Regions from separate parts of the Micromonospora sp. CA-246542 genome, predicted to be linked through region 1. Evidence: riboswitches for the same ligand, from Rfam matches in the RefSeq annotation. Region 1 holds a riboswitch; each other region holds the start of a gene.
The links. Region 1 has a riboswitch for cyclic di-AMP ahead of ACQP0N_RS11015 (C39 family peptidase). Riboswitches for the same ligand answer to the same signal wherever they lie in the genome.

Region 2: linked by a shared signal. The riboswitch ahead of ACQP0N_RS02920 (coiled-coil domain-containing protein) and the one ahead of ACQP0N_RS11015 (C39 family peptidase) in region 1 are both predicted to bind cyclic di-AMP.
Region 3: linked by a shared signal. The riboswitch ahead of ACQP0N_RS14295 (transglycosylase family protein) and the one ahead of ACQP0N_RS11015 (C39 family peptidase) in region 1 are both predicted to bind cyclic di-AMP.
Region 4: linked by a shared signal. The riboswitch ahead of ACQP0N_RS00445 (NlpC/P60 family protein) and the one ahead of ACQP0N_RS11015 (C39 family peptidase) in region 1 are both predicted to bind cyclic di-AMP.

The regions. Positions count from the first base shown of each region.
Region 1 is NZ_CP192040.1:2,345,847-2,353,237, forward strand. It holds gene ACQP0N_RS10995 (glycosyltransferase family 2 protein) at 1-819, opposite strand, end outside; gene ACQP0N_RS11000 (acyltransferase family protein) at 961-2,163, shown strand; gene ACQP0N_RS11005 (hypothetical protein) at 2,347-2,820, shown strand; gene ACQP0N_RS11010 (hypothetical protein) at 2,939-3,709, shown strand; cyclic di-AMP (ydaO/yuaA leader) riboswitch at 3,995-4,135, shown strand; gene ACQP0N_RS11015 (C39 family peptidase) at 4,368-5,216, shown strand; gene ACQP0N_RS11020 (alpha/beta fold hydrolase) at 5,351-6,097, shown strand; gene ACQP0N_RS11025 (CDP-glycerol glycerophosphotransferase family protein) at 6,102-7,391, opposite strand, start outside.
Region 2 is NZ_CP192040.1:599,636-607,026, reverse strand. It holds gene ACQP0N_RS02950 (heavy metal translocating P-type ATPase) at 1-176, opposite strand, end outside; gene ACQP0N_RS02945 (hypothetical protein) at 189-1,127, opposite strand; gene ACQP0N_RS02940 (heavy-metal-associated domain-containing protein) at 1,141-1,350, opposite strand; gene ACQP0N_RS02935 (metal-sensitive transcriptional regulator) at 1,446-1,742, shown strand; gene ACQP0N_RS02930 (heavy metal translocating P-type ATPase) at 1,750-3,789, opposite strand; partial or broken gene ACQP0N_RS02925 (YibE/F family protein) at 4,103-5,460, shown strand; cyclic di-AMP (ydaO/yuaA leader) riboswitch at 5,627-5,757, shown strand; gene ACQP0N_RS02920 (coiled-coil domain-containing protein) at 5,762-6,784, shown strand; gene ACQP0N_RS02915 (carbonic anhydrase) at 6,844-7,391, opposite strand, start outside.
Region 3 is NZ_CP192040.1:3,061,485-3,068,875, forward strand. It holds gene ACQP0N_RS14275 (ATP-binding protein) at 1-970, opposite strand, end outside; partial or broken gene ACQP0N_RS14280 (AfsR/SARP family transcriptional regulator) at 1,069-1,827, opposite strand; gene ACQP0N_RS14285 (peptidase inhibitor family I36 protein) at 1,926-2,315, shown strand; gene ACQP0N_RS14290 (peptidoglycan-binding domain-containing protein) at 2,424-2,912, opposite strand; cyclic di-AMP (ydaO/yuaA leader) riboswitch at 3,183-3,351, shown strand; gene ACQP0N_RS14295 (transglycosylase family protein) at 3,351-4,019, shown strand; gene ACQP0N_RS14300 (hypothetical protein) at 4,095-4,451, opposite strand; partial or broken gene dinB (DNA polymerase IV) at 4,555-5,741, opposite strand; gene ACQP0N_RS14310 (VOC family protein) at 5,799-6,236, opposite strand; gene ACQP0N_RS14315 (GNAT family N-acetyltransferase) at 6,327-6,968, opposite strand; gene ACQP0N_RS14320 (glutamate synthase-related protein) at 7,337-7,391, opposite strand, start outside.
Region 4 is NZ_CP192040.1:90,638-98,028, reverse strand. It holds gene ACQP0N_RS00470 (tetratricopeptide repeat protein) at 1-2,019, shown strand, start outside; tRNA gene ACQP0N_RS00465 (tRNA-Gly) at 2,500-2,573, opposite strand; gene ACQP0N_RS00460 (zinc metalloprotease) at 2,777-3,763, shown strand; gene ACQP0N_RS00455 (pyridoxamine 5'-phosphate oxidase family protein) at 3,837-4,385, opposite strand; gene dcd (dCTP deaminase) at 4,463-5,041, shown strand; gene ACQP0N_RS00445 (NlpC/P60 family protein) at 5,101-6,141, opposite strand; cyclic di-AMP (ydaO/yuaA leader) riboswitch at 6,154-6,289, opposite strand; gene ACQP0N_RS00440 (N-acetylmuramoyl-L-alanine amidase) at 6,526-7,391, shown strand, end outside.

The DNA of each region.
Region 1 (7,391 bases):
GACCACCACCAGGTAGTGGCTGATCATCAGCTCGAACAGCTCGGCCCGCAGGCCCTCGTCCGGGTGCCGGCGGGCGACCCAGTCCATCAGCCGCTCGTACTGGCCGAACGCGTCGAAGTGCCGGCCACTGCGGGTGGAGGTGATCGCGCCCTGGCGGCCCTGCCGGTACAGGTAGCAGACCCGGTCCAGCACCGAGATCTTCTCCGCGCCGATCAGCAGCGGGTGGCTGAACGGGATGTCCTCGTACCAGCCGGGGAAGAAGCGCAGCTCCAACTCGTCGAGGAAGTCCCGGCGTACCACCTTGTTCCACGCCGTGTGCTGCACCCGCAGCAGGTGCGGCTGGTCGGCGAGGCGGGCCACGCCCGGCACCCCGCGCAGCAGGTGGCTGCTCGCGTCGACCTCCCGCCGGCCGTCCTCGTGCACCCGCAGGTGGTCCAGCATGAGGACGTCGGGCTGGTGTTCACGCAGCCGGTCCAGCACGGCCGCGATCGTGCCCGGCGGCAGCCAGTCGTCGCTGTCGACGAACCACACGTACCGGCCGGTGGCCACGTCGAGGCCCGCGTTGCGGGCCAGGCCGAGGCCCACGTTCTCTTCCAGGTGTACGACGCGGACGTTGTCGCGTCCCTTGGCGTAGGAACGCAGCATCGCGCCGCAGCCGTCCGGGGAGGCGTCGTCCACGGCGATCAGCTCGACCGCCTCCGACTCGCCCACCGGGATGTCCGCCCGGATCGACTCGAGGCACTGGTACAGGTAAGCCTCGACGCCGTAGACGGGCACGACGATGCTCAGCAGCGGCGTGTGCGTCGGCTCATTGACCACGTCGCCACCTTCGACGACGCGGATGGCCGGCCCCGGAACCACACGTGGCCGCGGATGGTGGAATCCCTGAACACCCGCGAAGCGGAAGGTTAACAACGGCCGCCCGGTTCACCCGGGAGTGACCCGGTAGGGTGCCTCGGCATGACGAGCACCACCGACGCGCCGACCGCGCCGGCCGCCCCCGCCCGGCTGCCGTCGCTGACCGGGCTGCGGTGGATCGCCGCGCTGCTGGTCTTCGGGTTCCACGCCGGGACGATGCGGATCATCGCCGAGCCGGACTACAAGGCCGTCGTCGATGCCCTCTTCACCCTCGGCCTGTCCGGCGTGCAGTTCTTCTTCATCCTCAGCGGTTTCGTGCTGGTCTGGTCGGCCCGCCCGGGCGACTCGCGGCTGACCTTCTGGCGTCGACGGGTCGCGAAGATCTACCCGAACCACGTGGTGCTGTGGGCCGCCGCGCTGCTGGTCGCCGGGTGGTTCGCCGATCGCGTCCTGCCGGCCGTCGCCGTGGAGAACCTGCTGCTGTTGCAGGCGTGGGACCCTCGGCTCGGCTGGTTCTACAGCGTCAACACGGTGAGCTGGTCGCTGTCCTGCGAGTTCTTCTTCTATCTCTGTCTGCCGCTGGCGCTGCCCCTGTTGCGCCGGGCGCGACCCGCGGTGCTCTGGACGCTCGTCGTCGCGCTGCCGCTGTTGATCCTCGCGCTCTGGCCGGCGCAGCAGCTGGTGCCGGAGGCGAGCCGCTGGTGGTTCACCCAGATCTTCCCGCCGGTGCGGTCCCTGGAGTTCTGGCTGGGCGCGGTGGCGGCCGAGCTGATGCTCCGGGGCCGGTGGCGCGGGCCGGGACTGACCGCCGCCACCGCGATCTTCGTGGGCACCTGGGTGGCCGCCGCGCAGTGGATCCGCGCCGAGTTGTGGACCACGCTGCTCGCCGTCGCGTACCTGTTGGTGATCACCGCCGCCGCCGACGCCGACGTGCGCGACCGGCGCTCGCCGTGGCGCTCGCGCCCGCTGGTCTGGCTCGGTGAGGTCTCGTTCGCCTTCTACCTGGTGCACGTCCTGGTGATGACGAGCGTGCTCCGGCTCAGCGGCGACTGGGGGACCGGCTTTCGGGGTTGGCGAGGCCCGGCGGTGGTGCTCGGATTCCTGCTCGTGAACTTGGTCCTCGCCGGGTTGCTGCACCGCTTCGTGGAGACACCGATGATGCGCCGGCTCGCGCCACGCCGCCCGGGCCGCCCGCCGCTCGTTCCCCATCAGCGCACCACCTCGTCGGCCGGGAGCGGTGACGCCGGTGTGCCACCCGTGCCCGCCCGTCCAGACGCGCAAGATCGCGCTCGATCCTGGTTGTAGTGGTCTCGTCAGCCGAGTGAGGCCACTACATCAATGATCGAGCACGAACTTGACCGGCGCGGTGGCACCCACCAGCGCCGGCTGACGCCACCTGGTCCACGCTGGTCGGACGGGGTCGGCGCGGCGCTGGCCGACACGCCCGTCGCCGATGCGTCGGGGCGGTCCCGACGGTAGCGTGAGGACGTGCTCCCGGTCGCGCTCACCTGTCCCCTGTGGTGGGTGGCGCGCTGGGCGGCGCGGGTGCTGACCAGCCTCGCCGTGCTGTCGCTCGCCCTGGGCGCGGCCCCGGCGCTGCTGCCGGCATCGACCGCTGCGGCCCCGCCGCCCGCCATCGGGTCGCTCGCCCCCGCCGAGCCGCTCGGACCGCCGAACGCGGCCCTCTCCACGGTCCTCACCGACCGCGCCGTCACCGACCGCGCCGTCACCGACCGCGCCGTCACCGACCGCGCCGTCACCGACAGGGTCGGCGGGGTACGAGCCGCAGAGGTTGGCGCTGACGCCTCCGCGGGGTCGGTCGACCCGCAGCCCGCCCGGCACGGTGGTTCGGACGCGCTGCCTCGCCCACTGGCGGGCGTGACCTCGGCGCGCACGGGATCGGAGCGGCCCCTGCGAGCCGCAGGCTCGGCCACCCGGGCCCCCCGCGCCCCACCGGCCTAGCGGGTCGGTCACCGGCGGCGCCGCCGGGCCGAGCGCCGTCACCACACCTGACGACACACCGCCCGCACCCGCCCGTGCGGCATCCCATCGCTTACGTGCTCATGCCGAGGTGTCGATCATGGAAACCGTCGTCTTCTACCAGTTCCTGACCGAGGTGCCCCAGGCCGCCGCCATCTGGTCGGCCCTGTTCCTGTTGGCGCTGACGGTCCTCGCCGTCCTGGTGGCCCGTCCGGAGCGGGACTCGCCCGCGGCCGACCCCACGCCGCCGACACCCACCGCCCGCGAGATGGCCGTCGCCGAGATGGCCGACCTGCGCCGGTACGCCGAGGAGGTGGCCGTGGCCGCCGCCCGGGCGGCGCGGACCGCCCGACGGCGGCGCGCTGACTGGCTGGTCGCTCAGGACGAGGCGCAGCGGGCCTGGACGGCGTACGACGAGGCGGACACCGCCGCCCGTCGGGTCGCCGGTGCCGGGGCGTTGCCGACACCGCGTACCCCGCACACCCCCGCCGAGTACGCGGCCCGGGAGCGTTATCTGCACCGTGCCGCCATGGCGGCGCACTGGCGGGGGGAGTTGACCATGGCTCAGCTCGGCGACGTGTTCGGGAATCGGCGCGGCTGGGACCCCCGCCGGCACCCGGTCGAGCAGGAGACGCTGCTCATCCGGGCGATCCGTGACACCAGGCTGGCCGAGCACCGGACGGCCGTCCAGCGGGAGCGGTCGTCCTGGCGGGACGCCGAGGTGGCCGCCGAGTCGGCGCGCGTCCTCGCCGAGGAGGCGTACGTGGCGGCGGTCCGGTCGCGGCCGAGCCCGGCGTTCTCCCGGCGCACCGCGACGCGGCCGTCGCGTACGGCCCTCGTGGCACGCTGGCGTCCGGCCCGGGCCGGTTGAGCCCGATCTGTTATGTGAGGCGGGTCACCGGCAGCGGAAATCGGGCGGCGGGCATCATCGGCGGCCATTGCGCCCGCGATTGTGGCCGCGTTGTCGGCCACCTGTCCGGTTGTCGCCCACGGGTGCCGGCGGAACCCGTTGTCCCATCGAGTCACGTCAGCGGCAAAACGTGCAGAAATTGCTGGGCCAATCGATGTTTACGCAGGTGGGCGCGGCTTGGCAGAGTGCGCACCGGCCAGTACTGTCGTCCCGTCCGGTGCGGTTACCGATCGCAGGAGGCGACGCCGTGCCGACCCGCTCAATCGTGATCAACGAACCGGGGACCCACAGTAAGTCCGGGGTGAATCCGCGAGCCACGGCCCGCGGTAGGGCGATCTTCCCGCCCGAATCCGTCAGCTAACCCGGTAGGCGGTGACGGAAGGAGTTCCATCCTCGTGCAGCACCCCTCGACCCCCTTGTTGTTCCTCCGCCTCCACGGCGACGCGGTGTCCCCGCTCATCCGCCTCGTGACGGTGAGCTGACCCCCCGGGTCACCGCACTTCCCGCCCGGCGCGCCGGGCGTTCCCCTGAGCGGCTCATCATCCGCGGGCCACCGCCCGCGCGCTGACGCCTGCCCGGATGCCGGTCGGGCCCCGGTGTGCCGCTCTCCCTGTGAACCGTGGAGGACCTCGTGAAGCACACCCTGAAGCGCCAGCTCCGTCGCCTCGCGACCGAGCGCCCGTACCAGATCGTCGCCGCCTCCGCCGCGGCCCTCGCGATCGCCACCACCGCCGGCGCCCTGGTCGCCGGCGCCGACGACGCCCCGGCCGGCTCGCGCACCCCGACCACGGTCGCCGAGATGCGCAGTGACACCGTCGCCTCCCGTGGCGAACTCCGGTCCGCGGCCCCGTCGGCGAGCGTCGCACCGAGCACCGCCGCCCCGGCCACCAGCGCCGCGTCCCCCGTCGCGAAGGCCACGAGCAACCCGGACGTCACCCGGAAGCCGACGCCGCCGAAGCCGCCCGCGAAGAAGGTGCTCGACTACGACTACGAGGCGCAGAACACCTACTACAACTGCGGCCCGGCGGCCACCCGCAACGCGCTCAGCGCCAGCGGCATCGACCGCACCCAGGAGGAGCTCGGCGCCGAGCTGGGCACCACCGAGATGGGCACCAACTCGGCCGAGGACACCACCCGGGTGCTCAACGCCGAGGTGAAGGGCTCCCCGTACCGCACCCGCATGTTCGCGGGCACGCCCAGCCCGGCCCAGATGGACCGTCTTCAGGCCGACGTCGTCAAGGCCATCACCGATGGCCGGGGCGTGGTGGCCAACGTCGCCGGCGACGCCATCGACACCGAGGGCGGCTACCACTCCTACGGCGGTGGGCACTACATCGCCGTCGTCGGCTACAAGGACAACGGCCGTACCGTGCGGATCGCCGACTCGGCGAACGCCGCCGACCCGGCCTACTGGATCACCACGATCGACCTGGCGAACTGGATCGCCACCCGGGGTTACTCCGCCTGACCAACGCGCGACACCCCACGACGCCGCGGGCGCCGTCTCCCACGAGGGGCCGGCGCCCGCGGCGTTCCCGGGTCGGGGCGCGACGCGGGTGAACGGCTCTCGTACCGGGCCGCGAACCGTGGGAGACTGCGGCCGTGGTGGATGAATCGGGTGGTCAAGCCGACCGTGAGCCGATCCTGTTGCTGCTGCACGGCATGGGGGCGACGGGTGACGTGTGGCTGCCCTGGGCGCCACTCCTGGAGCACCACTGGCCCGGCCGATGGCTGGCGCCCGATCTCGCCGGTCACGGTTGGTCGGCGCCGCTGTCGTCGTACTCCTTCGAGGGTTTCGCCCAGCGGGTCGCCCAGGGCCTGGCCTCCGACGACCGTATCGTCGTGCTCGGGCACTCGCTCGGTGGCGTGGTCGGCCTGGCGCTGGCGGCCCGCGCCGCCGGCCTGCCGGTGGACGCGGTGGTGGGCTTGGGCATCAAGGCCGTCTGGGCGCCGGCCGAGCTGGCCCGCGCTGCGGACCTCGCCGCCCGCCCGGTGGGCTGGTTCACCAGCCGCACCGAGGCCGCCCGCCGGTATCTGCGGGTCGCCGGCCTCACCGGTCTGGTCCTCCCGGACCACCCGATGGTCGACGCCGGTCTGCGTCAGGTCGACGGCCGGTGGCGGCTCGCGATGGACAACGCCGCGTTCGCCGTCGGCGCGCCCGACCTGGCCGCGCTGCTCGCGGCGACCGACGTGCCGGTGGTGCTGGCCCGCGGGGAGCACGACCCGATGGTCACGGACGCCCAGCTCAAGGAGTACGGCGTACCGGTCGCCACGCTGGCCGGTCTCGGGCACAACGCGCACCTGGAGGATCCGGCGGCCGTGCTGGCGTTGCTGGACCCGTACCGTTGATCGGTCAGGCAGGTGCGGGCGCGGGTAGTTCCCGGGTCGAGGTCAGCTCGCGGCGGGCGGCGGTCAGGAAGCCCTCGGCGTACGACTCGGCCGGGAAGTCGCCCAGGTAGCGGCGGCGGGTGACCCAGCGGGCGTCGGCCAGCGGGTCGGTGTCCAGCAGGGCCGTGAGCACGGCGTCCACGTTGGACATGTCGCGCCGCAGCACGTAGCCCGAGCCGGCCAGTGGAAAGCGCTCGGTGAACCGGTCGCCCTCGTCACCCATGTCGGTGATGGCGTACGGCTTGCCGGAGTAGAGGTAGTCGGAGATCACCCCGGAGACGTCGGAGACCAGCGCGTCCGAGCGGTTGACGGACTCGGTCAGGCTCAGCTCCCGGGCCGCCGCGCCGAACAGGTGCTGCCGGCCGGTGCGGGCGCGGTCGGCGGCCAGCAGTTCGGTGAGCCGGCCCAACTGGCGTGCCGACGCGGGGTTCTGCGCCGTGTACGGATGCGCCCGCAGGATCACCGTCGCGCCGCGCCCCAGCAGCCGCCGCAGCAGCTCCTCGGCCACCGGCAGCGAGCAGTAGTCGGCGTCGGCGTGGTGCCCGGTCCAGGTCGGGGTGTAGAGCACCGTCGGGTGCGCGAGGCCGCGCGTCGGCTCCTCGCGTACCTCGATCGACTCGACCTGGGGGCGGCCCACCACGACGAACTTCTCCGCCGGGATCTGTACCCCGGCGCGGGCGTACCGGTCGATCGCCGCCGGCCCGGCCACGAAGATCCGGTCGAAGATGCCCGAGACCGGGTTGGCGCTGGGCGCCTTGTCGCTGTCGCCGTGGTGCAGTTGGACGTGGGTGAGCTGGGTGAACCGGATGCAGTGGCTGTTCTTCGCCCCGTGGTTGACGTAGAAGGCCACCCGCAGGCTCGGCACCAGCGCCTCGTCCATCGCGCGCAGCGTGGGGCAGTAGACCACCGGCGCGTCGGTGGCCGCGGCGATCGGCGCGACGAACTCCGGCTCACGGACCAGCACCAGGAAGGGCCGGCCGATCCGTTCGAGGTACGGCAGCCACATGGTGACCTGGTACTCGGAGCCGGGCGGTGCGGAGAAGTAGAGCAGGAACTCCGGCTCGTGCCGACGTAGCGCGCGGGCGACCTGCCCACCGCCGGCGGTCGGGCGGAACCGTCGCTTGGCCAGGTCCAGCGCGACCGCCCCGGCGCCGGCGGCCACCAGCAGGCTGGCGGCGAGCGCCACGACGGCCGGCAGGGTCGACGCGGCGGCGATCGCCACCACCGCGAGCAGCCCCAACAGGGCGACGCCGAG
Region 2 (7,391 bases), 1.7 Mb from region 1:
TCGGCGTACCGGACGGTCGCCTTCTCGGTGGCGTAGTTGACGGTGGCGCTCACCCCGTCCATGCGGTTGAGCTTCTTCTCGACCCGCGCGGCGCACGCGGCGCAGGTCATCCCCCCGATCGCCAGTTCGATCCGGTTCGGCGCCTCGGGCAACGGTCTGCTGCTGGTGGTGGTCATCGTCCGGTCCCGTCAGTCGTGCCCGTGCCCGGGGGTGCCGTGGTCGGCCCCGCCGGTCGGTGTCGGCTCGCCCGTCGCGGCGGGGGCAACGCCCGCCACGATGGTGAATTCGGCGGTGTGCACCCGCCCACCGTGCTGGAAGTCGAGGTAGAGCCGGTAGGCGCCGGCCGAGGGCACCTCGGCGTGGAAGGTGACGGCGGGGCCGGGCGGGGTGCGTCCGTCGCCGGGCGTCCCGTCCGGGTGCACGTGCAGGTACGCCAGATCGCCCCGACGCAGCGCCACCAGGTGCCCGTACGCACCCAGGTAGGGCTCCAGGTCGGTGACCGGCTGCCCGGCACGGCTCACCGTCAGGGTGAGCGCCGAGGTCCGGCCCGGCTCCGGCGTACCGGTCAGGGTGACGGTGTAACCGTCGACCGTGGTGCTGGCCGTCGGGGCGGGCAGCGGCCGCTCGGTCAGCTCGCCGGGGACGGTCACGTCCACGCCGAGGGTCAACGGCTCGCCCCCGGTCGGGGTGAAGTCGGCGAACGCCCGCCACTGCCCGGGGCCGGCCAGCGGGGTGGCGACCCGCCAGGTGCCGTCCGGGGCGAGATCGGGGTGGACGTGCCGGAAGCCGGACAGGTCCCGGCGGGCGACGATCAGGTGCATCCGTTTGTCGTGCGCGACGTCGTACCTGGTGACCGGCCGACCGTCCGGCCCGTCGATCCGGAAGGTGAACTGGCCGGCGGGCACGGTGACCGGTTGGAGCGTGTAGCCCCGGTCGGAGACGAGCAACCCGCCGGGAACGAGGTCGGCCACCTCGCCGCTCCCGGTGGGCCCCGAGGTGTGGGCGACGTCGGGCCGGCTCTGCGCGACCGGGTCGGCCGGGTCGACCACCCGGCCGACCCCGTACGCCGCGCCGAAGACCGCCGCGAGACCGAGGGCGAACGCGCCCAGCCTGGTCACCGTGGTCATCGCGGACCTCCGCTCACGCCTCGACGAGGTCGTAGCCGGCCTCGTCGACAGCGGCCCGGACGGCCTCGGTGTCCACGGGCTGCTCGCTGCTGACGGTGACCTGGCCGGTGGCGAGGTCGACCCGCACGTCGCGCACGCCCTCGATCGCGCCCACCTCGGCGCTGACCGCGCTGACGCAGTGCCCGCAGGTCATGCCCTGCACCTGGTACGTCGTGTCGACCATCGGACGTCTCCTCTCGTAGTACCGGTACCCGGTGGGGGTATGCCGGCAGGATCGGACATTACCATACCCCCTAGGGGTAGGCTATCCTCGTCGCCATGACCGCACCCACACCGATCCGCGGGTACACCGCCAGCAAGGACCAACTGCTCGCGCGCCTGCGCCGGGTGGAGGGACAGGTCCGGGGCATCGAGAAGATGGTCGACGACGACCGCTACTGCATCGACGTGCTCACCCAGATCTCCGCGATCCAGGCCGCGCTCGACAAGGTGGCCCTGGGCCTGCTCGACGGGCACGCCCGGCACTGCATGCACGAGGGGGCGGCCGAGGGCCGGGCCGACGAGATGGCCACCGAGATGATGGCGGCCGTCGGCCGACTCATGAAGCGCGGCTGAGCGCGCCTCACTTCCGCCCGGAATCGAGACGTACCCGGCGCAGCAACTGCGCGTTGAGCGCCACCACGATGGTGGACGCGGACATCAGCACGGCCGCCACCGCCGGGCTCAGCGCCACCCCGGCCCCGGCGAGCACCCCCGCCGCCAGCGGCAACGCCACCACGTTGTAGCTCGCGGCCCAGGCCAGGTTCTGCCGCATCTTGCGGTACGACGCCCGGGAGAGCCGGACCACGGCCCCGACGCCGCGCGGATCGGACGACGCCAGCACGACCCCGGCGGACTCGATCGCGACGTCGGTGCCCGCCCCGATCGCGATGCCCACGTCGGCGCGGGCCAGCGCCGGCGCGTCGTTCACCCCGTCACCGACCATCGCCACGGTCAGCCCGCGCCGCTGGAGTTCCGCCACCCGGCTGTCCTTGTCGGCCGGCAGCACCTCGGCGAAGACCTCGTCCACCCCGGCCCGGAAGCCGAGGTCGGCAGCGACCGACTCGGCCACCGACCGCGCGTCCCCGGTGATCATGGCGATGGTGCGGACGCCATCCGCCCGCAGCTCGGCGATGGCCTCGCGGGCCTCCGGGCGTACCGCGTCGGTGAGCGCGAACGCCCCGAGCACCGTGTCCGGCAACCGCAGGAGATACAGCACCACGGCTCCGCGTGACGACCAGCGCCCGGTCGCCTCCCGCAGCCCGTCCGGCAGTGGTCCACCCCGCTCACGCAGCAGGGCCGGCCCGCCCACCGCGTACTCCGTACCGTCGATGGTGGCCCGCACCCCGCGGCCCGGAAGCGAGCGGAAGCCGGCGGCACGGGCCGGCCCACCCGGCCCGGCCGCCGCCACGATCGCGCGGGCCAGCGGATGTTCGCTGTCGGACTCGACACCGGCGGCGATCCGCAACGCCTCGTCGCGGCCCACGCCGGGGGCCGTCACCAGGTCGGTGACCTCGTGCTCGCCCCGGGTCAGCGTGCCGGTCTTGTCGAACAGCACCGCGTCGACGGACCGCATCCGCTCCAACGCGAGCCGGTCCTTCACCAGGATCCCGCTTCGTGCCGCCAGCGCCGTGGAGAGCGCGACGACGAGCGGGATGGCCAGGCCGAGCGCGTGCGGGCAGGCGATCACCAGAACGGTGACGGTACGCACCACCGCCTCGTCGGGCTCACCGAGCGCGGTCCAGACCACCAGGGTGAGCACGGCGGTACCGGCGGCCACGTAGAACAGCGCGGCGGCGAACCGGTCGGCGAGCAGTTGAGCCTGCCCGCCCGAGCGCTGTGCCTGCGCGACCATGCGCTGGATGCCCGCGAGCGCGGTCTCGTCGCCCAGCGCCTCGACACGGACCCGGATCGCCGAATCGGTGGCGACCGTGCCGGCCACCACCCGATCGCCCGCCGACCGGGCGACCGGACGCGACTCTCCCGTGATCATCGATTCGTCCAACTCCGCGTCACCGTCGACGACCCGGCCGTCGGCCGGAACCCGACCCCCGGGTCGGACCAGCACCACGTCGTCGACCCGCAGCCCGTCGACCGGTACGCGCTCGACCCGCCCGTCCGCCGCCACCCGCTCGGCCTCGTCGGGCAGCAGCGCCGCCAGTGCCGCGAGCGCCCCACGGGCCTGCCCGATGGCCTTCATCTCCTGCCAGTGCCCGAGCAGCATGATGGTGACCAGCGCGGCCAACTCCCACCAGAAGTCCAGGTCGAAGGCACCCAGGCTGGTCGCCAGCGACGCGGTGTACGCCACGGTGATCGCCATCGCGACCAGCAGCATCATGCCCGGCGCGCGGTCCCGGATCTCCCGTACCGCGCCGACCAGGAACGGCCAGCCACCCCAGAGGAACACCACCGAACCGAGCACCGGCCCCACCCAGGAGCGACCCGGCACGTCCAGCCGGAGCCCGAGCCGGTCCACCACCAGGTCACTGGTCAGGACCACCGGAACGGTGAGCACCAGACAGACCCAGAACCGCCGACGGAACATGGCGGGGTCGTGCCCGGCGTGCTTGTCGTGCCCGGCGTGCTTGTCGTGCCGTCGGTGCTCGGTGGGTGGCTCAGGCATGACTCCACCATCCCGCCGCGCCCGGGGCGGTGTCAGCGGTTCGACTCCCCCGATGCGTCCACACGCCCTGCAACCTCCAGGCGCGCTGGTTAGCATCGTCCGGCGATGACCCACCGGATTCCGCCGCCGAGACGGGCGACGGCGCCGCCACGGCGCGGCCCCGTACGGCGCCGACCGGGCCACTTCATCACTCTCCGTGATTGTCGGGTCGTCAGGCGGCGAACCGACGCGCTCGTGCCCGCCTTCGTCCGGCGGAACTGAACCGCACAGGCCGCCGGCACGTACCCCGCACCGGATCGTTGGGAGTCTCGCATTGGGTTCCGACCACAGCCATTCCGCTCGTCCCGCCCCGCCCCGGGTACGACGGATCCTTGTCGCGACGGTGGTGCCGCTCTTCGTGGCCACCGTCGTCGCCGCCGTGGTGCTGTGGCCCCGGGACGGCGCACCGAAGAGCGGCGGCGGCGCGGACCTGCCGCGCCACCACGGCACGGTGACCCGGGTGGTGACCGAACCGTGCCCGCCCTCGACGAGCCCGGAGGGCACGCCGAGCAGCGGGCCGTGCGGCACGGTGGACGTACTCCTCGAAGACGGGCCGCGCGCCGACCGGCAGGTGAGCACGCCCGTCCCCGCCGGGCCCGGAGCGCCTCGGGTCGAGGTGGGCGACGACGTCGTCCTGGTCGAGCTGACCGATCCGACCGATCCCACCATCAGCACCTGGAACATCGCCGAGCACCAACGCGGGACGCCGCTGGTGTGGCTCGTGGTGGTCTTCGCCGCCGCCATCGTCGCGTTCGGCCGGTGGCGGGGCCTGGCCGCGCTCGCCGGCCTGGCCGCCAGCTTCGCCATCCTGCTCACCTTCGTGTTACCGGCCATCGGCGCGGGCCGGTCACCGCTGCTGGTGGCGGTGGTCGGCGCGGCCCTGATCATGTTCGTGGTGCTCTACCTGACACACGGAGTGACCGCGCAGACCTCCGTCGCGGTCCTCGGCACCCTGGGCAGTCTGGTGCTCACCGGTGTCCTCGCGACCATCGCCACGGCCGCCACCCAGCTCACCGGCTTCGGCAGCGAGGACGCCACCACGCTCTCGATGTTCCAGGCGGATGTGGACCTGCGCGGCCTGCTGCTCGCCGGGATCATCATCGGCTCACTCGGGGTACTCGACGACGTGACCGTCACCCAGGCCGCCACCGTCACCGAGCTGGCGAACGCCAACCCCGGGCTGAGTCGACGACAGCTCTACCGGGCCGCCACCCGGGTCGGCCGGGCCCACATCGCCTCCACGGTCAACACCATCGTCCTGGCGTACGCGGGCGCGTCACTGCCGCTGCTGCTCCTGCTCACCGCCGATTCGCGCCCCATCGGGCAGATCCTGACCAGCGAGTTCCTCGCCCAGGAGATCGTCCGCAGCGCGGTCGCCACGCTCGGCCTGATCGCCGCCGTACCCCTCACCACCGGGCTGGCCGCCGTGGTGACCGCGGCCGGGTCGACGGCCACGCCCGGCGCGGACCCCCGCCACCGCGCCCCCGCGCGGACCGCGCGGAGGCGCTCGCCGCTCTCAGTTCCCCGCCGGCGGGGAGGGCCGACCGGCCCGATCCACAGCGGAACGCACCCCCATCCACCGCCACCACCGGGTGGCCAGAGCCGAACAGGAGCACGGATACGGCATGGTGACACTCCTCAGCGTGACCGGATCGGGCACCCGCCCTGAGAACCGCGTCACTGGTCACTCAACGCCATGGCGAAATGACGCTTTTAGTCGGCATCAGGACGTAGCTCAGGCGGTGGACTCTCGGGTAACCTCGCTGCCGGTCACCGACGAAGGCGCGCAGCGGCGCCTGCGGTGCCACCGCCCAATCGCCAACCGGCGAGCCGGGGACCCAGGCACCTGGGGTGAATCCGCGACAGCGGTAGGGGCCACTTCCGCCCCGAACCCGTCAGCTAACCCGGTCGGCGGTCGACGGAAGGGAAGATTGTGACGGCACCCCTACGCCGCTGGTTGACACCCGTGGTGGCCGTGTTCGCTGCGCTGACCGTGCTCGCCGGGCCCCTCCCGGCCCACGCCGCCCCGACGACCCCCACACCGTCCGGGCACGAGGAGGACGGCGACGAGCCCAAGCTGCTCACCGACGTCATCGAGCAGACCAACCGGGACTACGTGGCGGCCAAGTCCAAACTGGACAAGTCCAAGAAGCGGCAGCTCGAACTGGCGGCCGAGGTCGACCGGGCGAAGGCCGACCTGGCCGCGCTGGCCCCGCAGGTCGCGCAGATCGCCGCTCAGTCGTACCGGACCGGACGGGTCGGCGCGATCGCGATGCTGCTGGAGGCCGACGCCCCGGACTCGTTCGTCCAGCGGGCCGCGGCGCTCGACGAGATGAACATGGTCAACGAGAAGAAGCTCGCCGAGGTCAACGCCGTGAAGTCCCGCGCCGAGCAGGCCAAGCTGTTGCTCGACGCGGAGGTACGGGAGCAGCAGAAGCAGACCGCGCTGATGGCGAAGGACAAGCGCGACGCGGACAAGGCGCTCGCGCTGGTCGGCGGCAAGGGCTTCACCGGCGGCCTGGTGGACGCCACCTCTCCGGTCGCCCGGATCGGCCCGGGTCGCACCGCCGACGGCGACTGGAAGGCGCAGTCGTGCAGCGAGAAGGACCCGACCACCTCCGGCTGCGTCACGCCGCGCACGCTGCACGCGTACAAGGAGGTCAAGCGGGCCGGATTCAACCGGTTCGTGGGCTGCCACCGCAACGGCGGACCGTACGAGCACCCGAAGGGCCGCGCCTGTGACTGGTCGTTGCAGAAGAGCGGCTTCAGCCCGTGGCACAACGACGACACCCGGATGTACGGCAACAACGTGGCCGCGTTCCTCATCCGCAACGCCGACCGGCTCGGCATCTACTACGTGATCTGGAACCGGCAGATCTGGTTCCCGGCGACCGGCTGGAAGTCGTACAGCGGGCCGTCGAACCACACCGACCACGTACACATGTCGCTGCTCTGATTCGACGTTCAGCAGTTCGAGGGCCGTCCCGCGTCGAGCGGGGCGGCCCTCGTCGCGTGTCAGGCGGCGGTGGTGGCCGCCGGGTCGTCCGAGGCGTCGCCGGCCGGTACGGGCGTCACGGGTCGTACTGCCCCGGCGGCGAGCCGGTACGACATCCCCACCACCGCGCACCGCCCCCGCGCCACCTCGTCAGCCAGCACGGGCGACTGCCCGAGCAGCGTCTCGACGGTCTGCGCGATGTGGATGTCGACGATGCCGTCGATGTCGTGCACGCCCTCGGCCGCGGCTCGTCGCAGGCTGGGCAGCACCGCGTCGACCACCGCTGGGAGATGTCCCGGGGGCGCGACGCCGGTGGCCGCCGATTCGCGGGCCGCCTGCACGGCGCCGCAGGAGTCGTGGCCGAGCACCACCACCAGCGGGGCACCGAGGACGGCCACCGCGTACTCGACGCTGCCCAGTACCTCGGGGCCGGTGGTGTGCCCGGCGGTCCGAACGACGAAGAGGTCACCCAGCCCCCGGTCGAAGATGATCTCGGCGGCCAGCCGCGAGTCGGAGCAGCCGACGATCACCGCGAAGGGGTGCTGCCCGTCCGCCACGGCGGCCCGGT
Region 3 (7,391 bases), 720 kb from region 1:
GCGCGTCCGCCAGTTCGGCGAACGCGGCTTGGACGGCCCGGTATCCGGCACCCACGAGACTGACGCCGGCCGCCGTGCTCACCGTGACGTCCGTGCTGCCCCCGACCAGCCGGAACAGCCGGGCGGTCGGCGCCGACAACAGCCGGTACGACCAGGACAACGCGGCCCGCACGCTGCTGTCGTGGTCGCCCGCGTCGAGACCGTCCAACCGGCTGCCGGCCCGCAGCTGCGCGCCCAACTCGGCCAGCGGTAGCTGGGGCCGGACCACCGCCCGGGCCGCCACCACGACCAGGGCCAGCGGTAGCCGGTCACAGAGTCGGACCAGGTCGTCGACCGCGGCCCGCTCCGCCTCCGCCCGCGCCCCGATCCGCGCGTACAGCAGGGCCTGGGCGTCGTCGGCGCTGAGCAGGTCCAGCACGACCGCCTCGGCGCCCTCGGTGGCCACCAGACCGGTGAGCCGGTCCCGGCTGGTCACCAGCACCAGGCATCCGGCCGTCCCCGGCAGCAGCGGCCGTACCTGCGCGGCGTCCCGGGCGTTGTCGAGCAGCACCAGTACCCGCCGACCGGCGAGCAGGCTCCGGTACAACGCAGTCTGCGCCTGCTCGTCCGCCGGCACCTCGCGTGGCGGCACCCCGAGCGCGGCCAGGAAGCCCCGGACGACCTGTTCCGCGCTTCGGACGACGCCGCTGTGGCCGTAGCCTTCCAGGTTGGCGTAGAGCTGCCCGTCCGGGAAGTGCCCGACGGCCCGGTGTGCCCAGTGCACGGCGAGGGCCGTCTTGCCGACCCCGCCCGCTCCGGAGAGCACGGCCAGCGGGACGGCCCCGAGTCGTTCCTCGGCGGACGCCCGCAGCGCGTCCAGGCGTGCCAGCTCCGCACGTCGCCCGGCGAAGCCCCGGACATCCGACGGCAACTGCGCGGGGACCGGGCGGTCCGGCCGCGACGGGGCGACGATGACCGCGCCGGCCGGCACGGGGACACCTCCGGGGTCGGCGCGGGGACCTCACCGCGCAGGATGGCCTGGTGCAGCTGGCGAAGCTCGACGCCGGGGTCCACGCCGAGCGCGTCGGCGAGTCGGTCCCGCAGCCGGGCGTAGTACGTGAGTGCCTGCGACCCGCGACCAGCCGCGGCCAACGCGTGCAGCAGCACCGCGGCGACCGGTTCGTCGAGCGGATGCTCGTCGGCGAGCCGGGTCAGCGGATCGATCACCGCATCCGGCTCGCCCCGTCGCAAAAGTCCACGGGCCCACTGCACGGCGGTGTCGGTGTGCCGGCGATGCCAGTCCTGCCGGACCCGGGCCGCCCACTCGCCCGGCAGCCCGGCCAGCGGCTCGCCACGCCACAGCTCAAGCGCCCGGCGCAGCAGTTCCACCCGTTCGGGGTCCCCGTCGGGCAGCCGGTCGGCACGCTGCCGCAGCGCGTCGAAGTGCGGGCCGTCCACTGTCTCCGGTGGCAGGTCCAGCAGGTAACCGCCCGACCGTCGCGCCAGCACGTCCGGTGCGCCCGCGTCGGCCAGCACGCGGCGCAGCCGAGCGAGGTAGACGTGCAGGTTGTGGCGAACCCTGGGCGGCGACGAGTCGCCCCAGACCCGGTCCACCAGGGAGTCCAGGTGAACCGGTCGGCCCACGTCGACCGCCAGTGCGGCCAGTACGGCGCGCTGGCGGGCTGCTCCGGCATCAACCGGACGACCATCCGCCCAGACCTCGACCGGCCCGAGGACCCGAATCTCCATGAACCGCCACTCGCTGTACCGCCGGTCGCCCCACCGGCACCCCCGAGACAGCCGGATTGAGGTTCCGGCAGGAATTCGTCGACCTTCCGCGCAGATCATCGTTGGCACAAGGACATCGATCAATGCGATGTCGGCAACTCTACTCACGGCCGGTCCCGGTCGTGACGACACCGGAGGTCATCATCGTGCGAAGTGCTTTGCGAAGGTTCGCGTCCGCCCTGCTCGGCACGGTCGCCCTGGGCGCCGCGATCGGCGTCGCCCCGAGCCCGGCCCAGGCCGACTATGCCTGCCCGTCGGGACTGCTCTGCCTGTACTCCGGGGCGAACTTCAGCGGCGACATCTTCCTGCTCGACGGGCCGTACAACTGGTGTAAAGACGTCTCGTTGCCCTCGTACTTCCGCAACAAGACTCAGTCGATCATCAACAATCGGCCGTCCGGCACCGTCTCCACCTTCTGGGACAACGCCAACGCCACGGGCCTGCTCGGTTACCAGCACGCCTACGGCTACCGGGCGAACCTGGCGTACGACTCGGCGGCGATCGGGGGGACCTGGAACCAGCGGATCGAGGCGGTCCGGGTCTGCTGATCCGCGAGCGTCGCCGGGCAGGGGGGCAGCCGGCGACGCCGCACCGGGGAGGGGCCGCCACGGCGCCGGCCGGAGTCCACGGGGACTCCGGCCGGCGCTGTACGGCGGTCAGCCCGGGTAGTAGCAGACGTTGGGAATGACCGGTCCACCGTTGACCCCGAAGATCGCGAACCCCATGTACGCGCGGGTCTGCGGGCCGTACTCGCCGTCCTCGGCGATGTTCGCGTACACGATGTCCTCATTGATCTTGTGCTGGGCGTACCGGACGGCGTCCCGGGTCTTCGGACCGTAGTTGCCGTCGAGGGTGAGCGACCGCGCGTAGCAGTTGTTCAGCGCCTCCTGGAGCACCAGCACCGCGGAGCCCGAGTGGCCGTAGGTGAGGTAGCAGTGCTTGTTTCCGGTCTGCCAGCCGACGGTGGGCACGTGCATGTCCGCGCCACCCGGGTAGCCGCCGACCCGGTAGAAGGTCAGGCTGGTGCACGGGCTGGACGCCTGTGCGGCGGTCGGCGCGGCCAGGGTCAGGCCGGTGCCGGCCAGTAGGGCTACGAGGGTGAACGCGGCGCGGCGACGGCCGTTGCGACGCTGCTGGAGCGGCATGATCTCCTCCTGGGGTGTCGTTTCCGGGACGGACCCGGTGTGCTCCAGAGCATCGCGACCGCCTGTCTACGGTTTCCTGTCCGAACGTCAATTCACCGTGGCAGCAGACCCTGATCGGAAACGGTCCATGATGGCCGCTGCACAGGTGCAGGTCGTCCGCAACCGCTGGCCGGAGCGCCCCGCGTGAGCCGGTGAACAACTTCACAAGCGTTGGGCGACCGTCACCCACCGTGCCTACCGTCGGTCGGGTCCACCACCGTGGACGCCGCGACCGGCAACGCCAAATCCTGCCCCCGGTCGTCGGAAACAGAACCCGGGCAGGAGCGGGGGACCCAACGTTCCTCGGTGCATGTCACCTCGGGGTGAAGCCGCCAGCGCGCGGCCGGGCTCCTCGGCCCGAACCCGACAGCTCACCTCGCCGGCGTGGAGGAACGATCCATGACGTCTACGTACACCCCCCGTCATCGACGGGTCACCACCCGCCGCGTCGCCGTCGGTACCCTGGCCGTCGGCGCGGTCACCGGCGCCGTCGCCCTCTTCGGCCCGGCGGCCCCGGCCCAGGCCGGTGTCAACTGGGACGCGATCGCCCAGTGCGAGTCCGGCGGCAACTGGAAAATCAATACCGGGAACGGCTACTACGGCGGGTTGCAGTTCTCCCAGGGCACCTGGGCCGGCTACGGCGGCACGAAGTACGCCGCCCGCGCCGACCTGGCCAGCCGTGGCGAGCAGATCGCGATCGCCGAGAAGGTGCTCGACGGGCAGGGCATCGGCGCGTGGCCGACCTGCGGCCGCAAGGGCGGCTCGTCCGGCGGTACCTCGACGAAGTCCACCGCGAAGTCCCCGACGAAGTCGACCTCCAAGTCGTCGACGTCCACCTCCGGCAAGGAGCGGCCGTCCCGCGGCGACCAGCCGGCCACCCGTGGTCACGAGCGGACCGCCCCGGCGGCCAGCGGCGACACGTACGTGGTCGCGCCGGGGGACACCCTGTCGGAGATCGCCGAGCGGCACCCCCGCAGCGGCGGCTGGCAGGCCCTGTACGAGCGCAACCGTCAGCTGATCGGCGCGGACCCGGGCCTAATCTTCCCGGGGCAGCGGCTCGCTCTCTGACGTACCCACAGGCGAACGCTCGGCCGGGTCACCGGCCGAGCGTTCGTTCGTCTGGCGCTGTCCTCGCGGGACGGGTCACGCCGCCGAGGCGGCCGACCTCGCCTCGCGGCGGGCCATCACGTCGCCGTTCCAGCCCCAGCGCTGCGCCGGCGCGGCGGGCTCGGCCGGCCAGCCGGTGCCGCGCCCGCCACCGTCGATGGCCGTCTCGACCGAGTCGGAGGTGCTGCGGGCAAGTCGCAACGACTGCTCGGCGGTCGTACGCGCCGCACACGGCCAGGACTGGCCGGCGCACTGGAGGTTGCGGCAGTGACCCTCGTCGTCGGCCTCGTGGGCCTCGAGCACGTCGACCGCGAGCTGCCAGAGCAGCGGGTCGGTCACGTCGTCCGGGCGTTCGGCGCTACGGCTCGGTCGGTTGCTGGTCTCGTCGGACATGGGCCCCCCTCGTCAGGCATTCCCCTCAAGATTTCACCTGTGTGCGGTCGGCTAAACCGCCGACCTGCTGTGATGTGTCTCCGGTCGCAGCAACCAGGGCGTTCTAGTCCGGCAATAGCGGCATCTCGACACCGGGAGCGCGGCCGAGCAGCACCGCCCGGGTGAGCGCCGTCGAGCCGAATCGGTCGCGGACCGCGTCCACGGCGGCGTCCAGGTCGGCCCCGGTGTCGGCCTGGAACGGCAGTTCCGGCTGCACCGGGTTGTCGTCCAGGTTGCCGACCGAGACGCCGAGCAGGGTGACACCGCGTCGGTCGATCTCCGGTAGGGCGGCCCGCAGCAGTGTCCGGGCGGCGGCGAGCAGCGGGGTGGTGTCCGCGGTCGCCTTGCGCACCGTGTGCGAGCGGGTGGCGCGGGTGTAGTCGCCGAAACGTAGCCGCAGCACCACGGTGCGTCCGGACCGTCCGGCCGCCCGCATCCGCCGGGTGACCCGGTCGACCAGGCCGGCCAGGATGGCGTCCAGCTCCGCCGGCGCATGGGGGCACGCCCCAACGCGTGCTGCGCGCCCATCGAGCCCCGGCGGCGGCCCACCTGCACCGCCCGGGGGTCCCGGTTGTGGGCGAGAGCGTGCAGGTGTCGGCCGGCGCCCGCCCCGAGCAGGGACACCAGCGCGGCCTCGCCGAGCCGGGCCACGTCCGCGACGGTGCGGATCCGGCGGTCCCGAAGCTTCGCGGCGGTGACCGGGCCGACGCCCCAGAGCCGTTCCACCGGCAGCGGGTGCAGGAACGCCGTCTCGGCGTCGGGGGCGACGACAAGCAGCCCATCCGGCTTCGCCACTCCGCTGGCGACCTTCGCCAGGAACTTCGTCCGGGCCACACCCACCGTGATCGGCAGGCCGACCCGGTCGCGGACCTCCCGGCGCAGCCGCTGGGCGATGTCGGCCGGTGTGCCGACCAGCCGGCGCAGCCCGCCCACGTCGAGGAACGCCTCGTCGATGGAGAGCCCCTCGACCAGCGGCGTGGTCTGCCGGAAGATCTCGAACACCGCCCGGCTGGCCTGCGTGTACGCCGACATCCGGGGCGGCACCACGATCGCGTCCGGGCAGAGCCGTCGTGCCTGCTGACCGCCCATCGCGCTGCGCACGCCCCGCGCCTTCGCCTCGTAGCTGGCCGCCAGCACCACGCCACCGCCGACGATCACCGGCCGCCCGCGCAGGCGCGGGTCGTCACGCTGCTCGACCGACGCGTAGAAGGCGTCCAGGTCGGCGTGCAGGATGTGGGCGTCGTGCGACACGTACACATGTTCGCATGGTGGCCGATCGTCGCGGCAGTGAGCTGGGAGAACGCCCGCTCAGTCGAGGCAGAACTCGTTGCCCTCCGGGTCTGCCATGACGATGTGGCCGGCGCCGAGCGGGGGAGCGGGCTCGTGGCGGGCGAGCCGCGTGGCGCCCCGAGCGGTGAGCCGGTCGGCCTCCGCCTCCAGGGCCGCCATCCGGTCGTCGCCCGTCAGCCCCGGCGCGGCCCGCACATCGAGGTGGACGCGATTCTTGGCCTGCTTGCCCTCCGGCACCCGCTGGAAGAACAGCCGTGGCCCGGCACCCGCCGGGTCGACCACCGCCGACGCGTCGTTGCGGCGCTCGGGAGGCACGCCCATCGCGTCCAGCGCGGCCTCCCACGAGTCGAAGCCCCCGGGCGGGCCCTGCAACTCGTAGCCGAGGGTGTCGGCCCAGAACGCCGACAGAGCGGCCGGATCGGCGGCGTCGAACGTAATCTGCACTTCACGGGCCATGGCTGCATCCTCGTTTCCGGTCTGGTCGGTCATGCCGCCATCCTCTCGTGACGGACCGACAGGATCGGTGCGACAGCGGGTGCGGTCCGGTCACAGGTCGTCGAAGGGGCGGGCGTAGCGGAATTCGCCCCGGATCGATCCGTCCCAGGCGGTCAGCGGTCGGGCCATGAAGTACTGCGGGCCCCACGGCTGCGGCGGGGTGACGCCCAGCTCGACGGCCGGCCGGAACCCGAAACGCGGGTAGTACTCGGGGTGCCCGAGCAGCACCACGAGCGCCTCGTCTCGGGCGTCGGCCGCGCCCAGGACCGCGTGCATCAAGGCGCTGCCGACCCCGCGCCGCTGCCAGCCGGGCAGCACGCCGAGCGGTCCGAGGCCCAACGCCACCGGCGCGTCCGCCACGCGGGCCCGCGTGGCCACCACGTGACCCACCACCAGGCCGTCCGTATCAACCGCCACCAGGGAGTACGGGGGCAGCCACCCGTCGTCGACGCGCAACGCGTCAACCAGCGTGGCCTCGACCGGCAGGCGACCGTCGCGACCGGCGTCGGCGCTGCTGGTGGCGGTGTCCGCGCTGGGCCCGTGTTCCGGCCCGTGGCCCGGATCGTCGTTCGGCCCCTGGTCCGGCCCGTGGTCTGGATCGTCGGCGGGGCCGTGATCGGCGGCGGAGAAGGCCGCGGCGTGCACGGCCCGGATGGCGTCGACATCGGCGGGGGTCTCGCGTCGGATCAGCACCGCGCCACCATAGGCCGGCCGGGAACGCGACTCCACGAGTTATTCGCGTGGTATCGGACGACGCCACGGGAGACTCTGGCCGACCCGCGTCTTGGGTGGCATCGGGTGGCCACCGCAGAGGCCTCGCGACGGAAGCACCACAAGAAGCCTGATGCCTGTGAGTCATCTTGATGACTCACACGCATCACGCTCATTGGGGCCCTGGGCCCTGGGCCCTGGGCCCTGGGCCCTGGGCCGTGGGCCGTGGCCCTGGGCCGTGGGCCGTGGGCCGTGGGCCGTGGGCCGTGGGCCGTGGGCCCTGGGCCCTGGGCCGTTCGGCCCGGGGGGCGTGGGCGGTGGGGCGCTGGGCCCTTGGGCCGTGGGCAGGATCAGCCGACGGCGGTGGGTGACGGCGGGGCGCTGCCGCCCTGGGGCGCCTCCGGG
Region 4 (7,391 bases), 2.3 Mb from region 1:
GTCCTGCCCACCCTCGCCACGCAAACCCCGGCGCAGGTCCTCGCCGACCTGCAACAAGGCAACAGCGCCACGGATCTCGAGCGCATCAACCAGGTCATCGAGTACAGCCACGGCAAACTCAACCCCACGATCCAGCATTCACTGCTGCTGCTGGCACCATTCACCGCCAGCATCCCCGCACCGTTCCTCGACGCCTACCAGCAGTTGCTTGCCGACCACGAGGCGGTCGAAGCCCTCGGCCCGATCGACCTCACGGCGGCGGTCGCCGAAACCGTCCGGGTCGGACTAGCCACCTCCCACCCCCACCTGACCGGCTGGGTGCAGATCCTGCCGGTGCTGCCCTACTTCCTACGTACCCGCATCAACGACCACCCCGAACTCCACAATGCCGCCCAGGATGCGCATTACCAGCTCTACGGCGGCATCGGGAATCTGATTTACCGGATGCTCACCTCACCGGAGCCGCGACAGCGCGAGACCGGACACGCGACGGCGCGCACCGAGTACGCCAACCTCATCGCCGCCCTCGATCACGGACTTCACACTGGCCAAGTTGTCCTCCCCATCGTTCAGGCGGTAGAGGAGTACCTCGACCAGACCAAACAACAGGACACCCGCCGGCACGTGCTCGACAGCGCTATCGCCGCCCCCCGCGACCCCGACCGCGAAGACCTACGCCGCGAATCCGCCGCCCTGCATCACCTGGCTGGCATCGTCGCCCAGGATCAGCGGCGCTTCGACAAAGCCGAAGCCCACTACAAGCAGGCCCTGACCATCTTCCTGGAGTTCGCTGACAGGTCCAGCGCCGCCCTCACCTACGGCCAGCTCGGCAGAGTCGCGCAGGATCAGCGGCGCTTCGACGAAGCCGCAGCCCACTACAACCAGGCCCTGACCATTTTCCTGGAGTTCAACGACCGGCACCACACCGCCGGCACCTACCACAATCTGGGCAGGGTCGCGCAGGACCAGCGGCGCTTCGACGAAGCCGAAGCCCGCTACAAGCAGGCCCTGACCATCAAGCTGGCGTCCGGTGATCGGCCCAGCGCTGCCCTCACCTACCACCAACTCGGCGTTGTCGCGCACAATCAGCGGCGCTTCGACGAAGCGGCAGCCCACTACAACCAGGCCCTGACCATCAAGCTGGAGTTCAACGACCGGCACAGCGCAGCCAGCACCTACCACCAGCTCGGCGTCGTCGCCCAGGATCAGCGGCGCTTCGACGAAGCCGAAGCCCACTACAAGCAGGCCCTGACCATCTACCTGGAGTTCAACGACCGGCACAGCACCGCCGGGATCTACCACAATCTCGGCGTTGTCGCCCGGGATCAGGGGCGCTTCGACAAAGCCGAAGCCCACTACAACCGGGCCCTGACCATCTACCTGGAGTTCAACGACCGGCACAGCGCGGCCGGCATCTACCACAATCTGGGCAGGGTCGCGCAGGACCAGCGGCGGTTCGACGAAGCCGAAGCCCACTACAACCAGGCCCTGACCATCTACCTGGAGTTCAACGACCGGCACAACGCGGCCGGCATCTACCACCAGCTCGGCGTTGTCGCGCAAATTCAGCGGCGCTTCGACGAAGCCGAGGCCCACTACAACCAGGCCCTGACCATCTACCTGGAGCTCGACGACCGGAACAACGCGGCCGGCACCTATCACAATCTCGGCAGGGTCGCGCAGGATCAGCGGCGCCTCGACGAAGCCGAAGCCCACTTCAACCAGGCCCTGACCATCTACCTAGGGCTCAACGACCGGCACAACACCGCCAGCACCTACCACCGGCTCGGCCTGGTCGCTCAGGATCAGCGGCTCTTCGACAATGCAGCCCGCGCGTTGTTCAGAGCGGCTGCCAACTGGCGATCGCTGTACGGCCAGTGGCCCAGAGAGACGGTGACCGAGCTGAAGCAGCTGCGGCAACAGATGAGTCCAAACGACTTTCGTCGGATACTCCAAGACAACCTGTCTCCCGACCTCGTCGATGCGCTTAACGGGGCTGTCGACGATGTCACCGAATGAGATAGCCGCTGCCATCCCGCATGCCCTCGAGCCGCCCTCGCTGAAAGCGGGCCGCCGTCCGGCCCGCCACCTCAAGCGGACCTTGCGCCGCTCTTACTCCCAGAACGCCCTGAGGTAGCGCGACTCAGTGGCTTCGACCGGCCTGCCCGGTTCCGTTTCCACGACCTGCAGCACAGCGGAACATCGTCGCCTCCCGCGCCGGAGCCAGCCCCGCTGACCTGTTGGCCCGGATGGTTCACGCCTACACCCGCGCCGCGCTACACGACACAAGCCGTCCATGGCACGCCGCGTCGTCAGTGCTGTCGACGCGATCGAGCGGTCAAGGCCGCCCGGCGCAAGCCGAGCAAGCGCAAGGTCGAGCGGGTTGCCGAGGGCGACGGACCGGCGCCGAGGTGAGCTAATGGCCCGTCCCTGTTTCAGCATGACCTGGAACCACGGAAGCCCTGGCGGGACGTCTGTCCTGACCAGGGCTTCCGTGCGTGGAGCGGGTGACGGGAATCGAACCCGCACTGTCAGCTTGGGAAGCTGATGTTCTGCCATTGAACTACACCCGCAGGCGGCACCACTGTACCCGAGTCGTCGCAGCCGTGCACCCAGCCACCCCCACGCGCCGACCGCCCCCGCTCGCCCCCAAAGAAGTTTCCAGACGGCAACATATGGCCGTTCTCAAATGCGTCGATGAGTTGTAACGTCTGCCACACGTTCCCAGCCACGGCGTGACACACCCCCTGCCGCGCCGCCAGAAAGAGGTGGGCTCATGGGACTCCGTCCCAAACTGCTGACCCGGCGTGTCGCCGGCGTCGCGTCGACGACCCTCGCGCTCCTGCTCAGCACCGCTGCGGTGGGCGTCGTTCCGGCCGCTTCGGCCTTCTCCCCGGCACCGGGCGGCGCCTGCGCGGAGCCGGCCGACAGCCACGCCAACGCCCGGGCGAAGCCCGGCGCGGGGGCCCTGCACGAACCGAACGAGCTGACCGCCAAGCAGGTCCGCGAGCGGGACGCCGACCTCGCGGCGGCGCTGCGCGAGCGGGCCAACTACCGGGCCGGCGCCGGCGCCACGACGCTGGCAGCCACGGTCACCATCCCGGTGGTGGTGCACGTGATCCAGGAGAACAGCACCCGGGCCGGCGGCAACATCCCCGACTCGATGATCACCTCGCAGATCAGCGTCCTGAACCAGGCCTACGCGGGCGGGACCGGCGGCGCGGCCACCGCCTTCGCCTTCCGACTCGACTCGATCAACCGGGTGACGAACCCGTCCTGGTACCCGATCGTCGAAGGCTCGTCGGCGGAGCGGTCGATGAAGTCGTCGCTGCGGGTCGGCGGCAAGAACACGCTCAACATCTACCTCGGCGAGTTGAGCGACGACCTCTTGGGCTGGGCGACCTTCCCGCAGCGCAGGCTCAGCAGCATGGATGGCGTGGTCGCGCTGAGCGAGTCGCTGCCGGGCGGCACCGCCACCAACTACAACCAGGGCGACACCGGCACCCACGAGGTCGGCCACTGGCTGAACCTCTACCACACCTTCCAGGGTGGCTGCGGCGGCTCGGGTGACGGCGTCAGCGACACCCCGGCCGAGGCGTCGCCTGCGTACGAGTGCCCGACCGGCCGGAACACCTGCTCGGCGGCCGGCCTGGACCCGATCACCAACTTCATGGACTACACCTACGACTCGTGCATGTACCAGTTCACCGCGGGTCAGGCGAGCCGCATGCTGACCGCGTGGAACGCGTACCGCGCGGCCTAGCTCCTCGCGTACACCAGGTGCCGGCTCCGTCACGACGGAGCCGGCACCGGCGTATCTGCCCCCAGGGCCGTGGTCAGGCGGCCGTGCACTGGACGTCGCGGCTGCGACGGGTCGGGCGCGTCTGCGGTACGGGGGAAGGCGCGGCCGCCGCGGGCGGGGTCTGCGGATCGAGCCAGACCTGGACGGCCGGGCGCCCCACGGCGATGCCCAGGCCGTGCTGGTCGCGACGGGTCAGCATCGCCACGTCGACGGTGAACTCGAACAGCCGCCAGTCGGCCCGCGGCTCGGCCCGGGCGCTCTGCGCCAGCCGGGCCACCCGGACCGGATCGTTGACCGGCCAGGCGTGGCCCGCCACGTACGCCTCGTCGTCGCTCTCCTCGGGAGGGAACGAGTGCAGCGCGTATCGGCCATCCCGTTCGAGGTCCCGGCGCTTCGGCGAGTCGATGATGAAGCAGAACAGACCCTCGTCGGTGATGACCGGGGAGACCGGATGGACCCGGGGCCCACCGTCGGCACGGACCGTGGCCAGATAGCCGAAGCCCGGCCCGTACTGCTGCAGGAGAACGCGAATGCCGTCGGCGAGGCGGGGCTCGTCGGCGGCGAAATCGGACCAGGAAGCCATGCGAGCATTCTATCGAACAAATGTACGAGGAGCGACCTCGACACGCTGGTCACCGCCCACCTCGCTATGGTGGTCCGATGCTGCTCTCCGACCGTGACCTGGTCTCCGAGATCAAGGCCGGCACGCTGGGCCTGGAGCCGTTCGAGCCCACCTTGGTCCAACCATCCAGCATCGACGTACGACTCGACCGGCTGTTCCGGGTCTTCAACAACCATCTCTACACCCACATCGACCCGGCCATGCAGCAGGACGACCTGACCTCGGTGGTCGAGGTGCCCGACGGCGAGCCGTTCGTGCTGCACCCGGGAGAGTTCGTGCTCGCCTCGACGCTGGAGGTGATCTCGCTCGGCGACCAGCTCGCCGGCCGACTGGAGGGCAAGAGCTCACTGGGCCGCCTCGGCCTGCTCACCCACTCCACCGCCGGGTTCATCGACCCGGGCTTCTCCGGGCACGTGACGCTGGAGCTGTCCAACGTGGCGAACCTGCCGATCACCCTCTGGCCGGGCATGAAGATCGGTCAGCTCTGCATCTTCCGGCTCTCGTCGCCGGCCGAGCACCCGTACGGCTCGGTGGTCTACGGGTCGCGTTACCAGGGTCAGCGAGGCCCGACGCCCAGCCGCTCCTGGCAGAACTGGCGCGCCTGGCCGACCCGTTAGGAGACGACTCAGGCCCGCCGCGAGCGGATCGCGACGGGCCTGACTGCGTCCCGCTTCGGTCAGCCGGGGCGGCCGTAGCTGTGGATGGGCCCGTCGTCGACCTTCTTCATCTTGACGGGCACACCGGCCTGGGAGGCGTGCACCACCCAGCCGTTGCCGACGTACATCCCGACGTGGTGGATGTCGCTGTAGTAGAAGACCAGGTCACCGGGGCGCAGGTCGCCCTTGCTGACGTTCTTGGTCACCCGGCTCTGCGCGGCGGCGTTGTGCGGCAGCGACACACCGGCCTTCGCCCAGGCGGCCAGCATCAGCCCGGAGCAGTCGTACGAGTTCGGCCCCTCGGCGCCCCACACGTACGGCTTGCCGATCTGGGCGCAGGCGAACTTGACCGCGATACCGGCACCGCCACCCGGGTAGCTGGCCGGGCAGGGCGCGGGACGCAGCGGACCGCCGCCGCCGCTGCCGTACACCTTGAGGCGCAGCTTCTGCAGCCGGTCGATCTCCTCGTTGATCTGCTTCTTCTTTGCCGCCAACTGGGCCTCGGTGCGGGTCAGCTGGACCACCATCTCGTCCAGCGGCGCCTTCTGCCGGGCCAGTTCGTTGCGCAGGTCGGCGACCTGGCGGACGTCCTCCTGCTGGTTGTGGGCGAAGCGGTCGAGCATTTCGAGCTGACCGACCATCTCGCTGGGCGACCGGCTGCCGAGCATCGTGTTGACGGTCGACAGGTTCTCACCCATGTACGCGCGGACGGCCAGCGCGCTGACCTTGTCCATCGCGGCGTCGACCTGGCGCTCCAGCGGCGCGATGCGGGCGGCGAGCGCGTCGGCCTGCTTGCGCTTGAGGGCCAGGTCGGCACGGGTGGCGTTGTGCCGCTCGATGATCGGTTCGAGCTTGTTCCAGTCGTCGTCGATCTGGCGTTCGATCTCGGCGACGGACGGATCGGCGTGGGCCACCGTGGCGCTGCCGGTCAGGACGACGGCGACGCCGACCAGGGCGGCGAGAACGGTGGTGAAGCGGGACCAGCGTGGACGCGGCACGGTCGACGGCGGGTCGGCCGGAGCCGACCGTCCGAACGACGGCCGCGGGGCTTGGAGGGCCACCGGGTTCCGTACTCCTTCTTCCTGACCGCCTACCGGGTTAGCTGACGGGTTCGGGCGGGAAGTGGGCGCCCTACCGCAGGAACTGCGGATTCACCCCGAGGAACCTGGGTCCCCGGCTCGCTCGCGAGCGACTCGGCGGTGTCGGTCCGTTACCGCCCGGGGTGGGCAGACCTGCTACCGGGCCGACGAATGACCAGAGTAGAGACGGCCGTTACCGATCCGCAACCCGTGCGGCCGTGACACTCCGTACTGATTGCAGCGGGCCATCGAACCGATGTGAAGATTTCTTACCGCACGTTTCGAAACATGGAAAGGTATTGACGCGGACTCCCGGGCAGGGCGAAGGTGACCGCAACCGACACCAGTTCACATGTAGGGGGTTCGATGAAACGTCCGACCCTGCTCGCCGTCGCGCTCGTCACCGCCACGGCGGCCGTACCGTTGCCCGCCGGCCCGGCCACCGCGGCCCCCGCCGCCGACCGCCAGCAGCAGTACGCCGCCGCAGCGACCGAGTACGGCGTGCCCATCGACGTACTGCTCGGCGTCTCCTACCTGGAGTCCCGCTGGGACAGCAACGCCGGCACGCCGAGCACCAGCGGCGGCTACGGCCCGATGCACCTGACCGATGCCCGGCACGTGGCCGCCCTACCCGGGCGCGGTCACCACGACGCCCCGGGAGAGGATCCGCGCGGCGACGAGTCCCGTCGTGCTCTCGCACCGGCGCCCGCCGCCGGGGACGCGCCGCCCAGCGCCGCGCTGCAGACCGTGGACGCCGCCGCCGCGCTCACCGGCGCCACCACCGAGGCGCTGCGTACCGACCCGACGACGAACCTCCGGGGTGGGGCGGCGCTGCTGGCCGCGTACCAACGGGAGGTCGGCGCCCCGGTCGGAGTCGGCACCGACCCGGCCACCTGGTACGGCGCGGTGGCCCGCTATGCCGGCGCGGACAGCGCCGATGCCGCGGCAGCCTTCGCCGACGAGGTCTTCACCACGATCGGCGCCGGCGAGACGCGGGTGACCGACGACGGCCAGCGGGTCACGCTGCCGGCCCGGGCGGTACGACCCGAGCGGGCCTGGCTGGACCGACTGGGACTGCGCCGGCTCGCCCGCCCGGACGGGTTGGAGTGCCCGAGCACCGTGTCCTGTGAGTGGATCCCGGCGCCCTACGCGGCGTTCGGCGACGGCGACTACGGCAACCACGACCTGTCCGACCGGCCCGCCCGGCAGAAGATCGAGTACATCGTCATCCA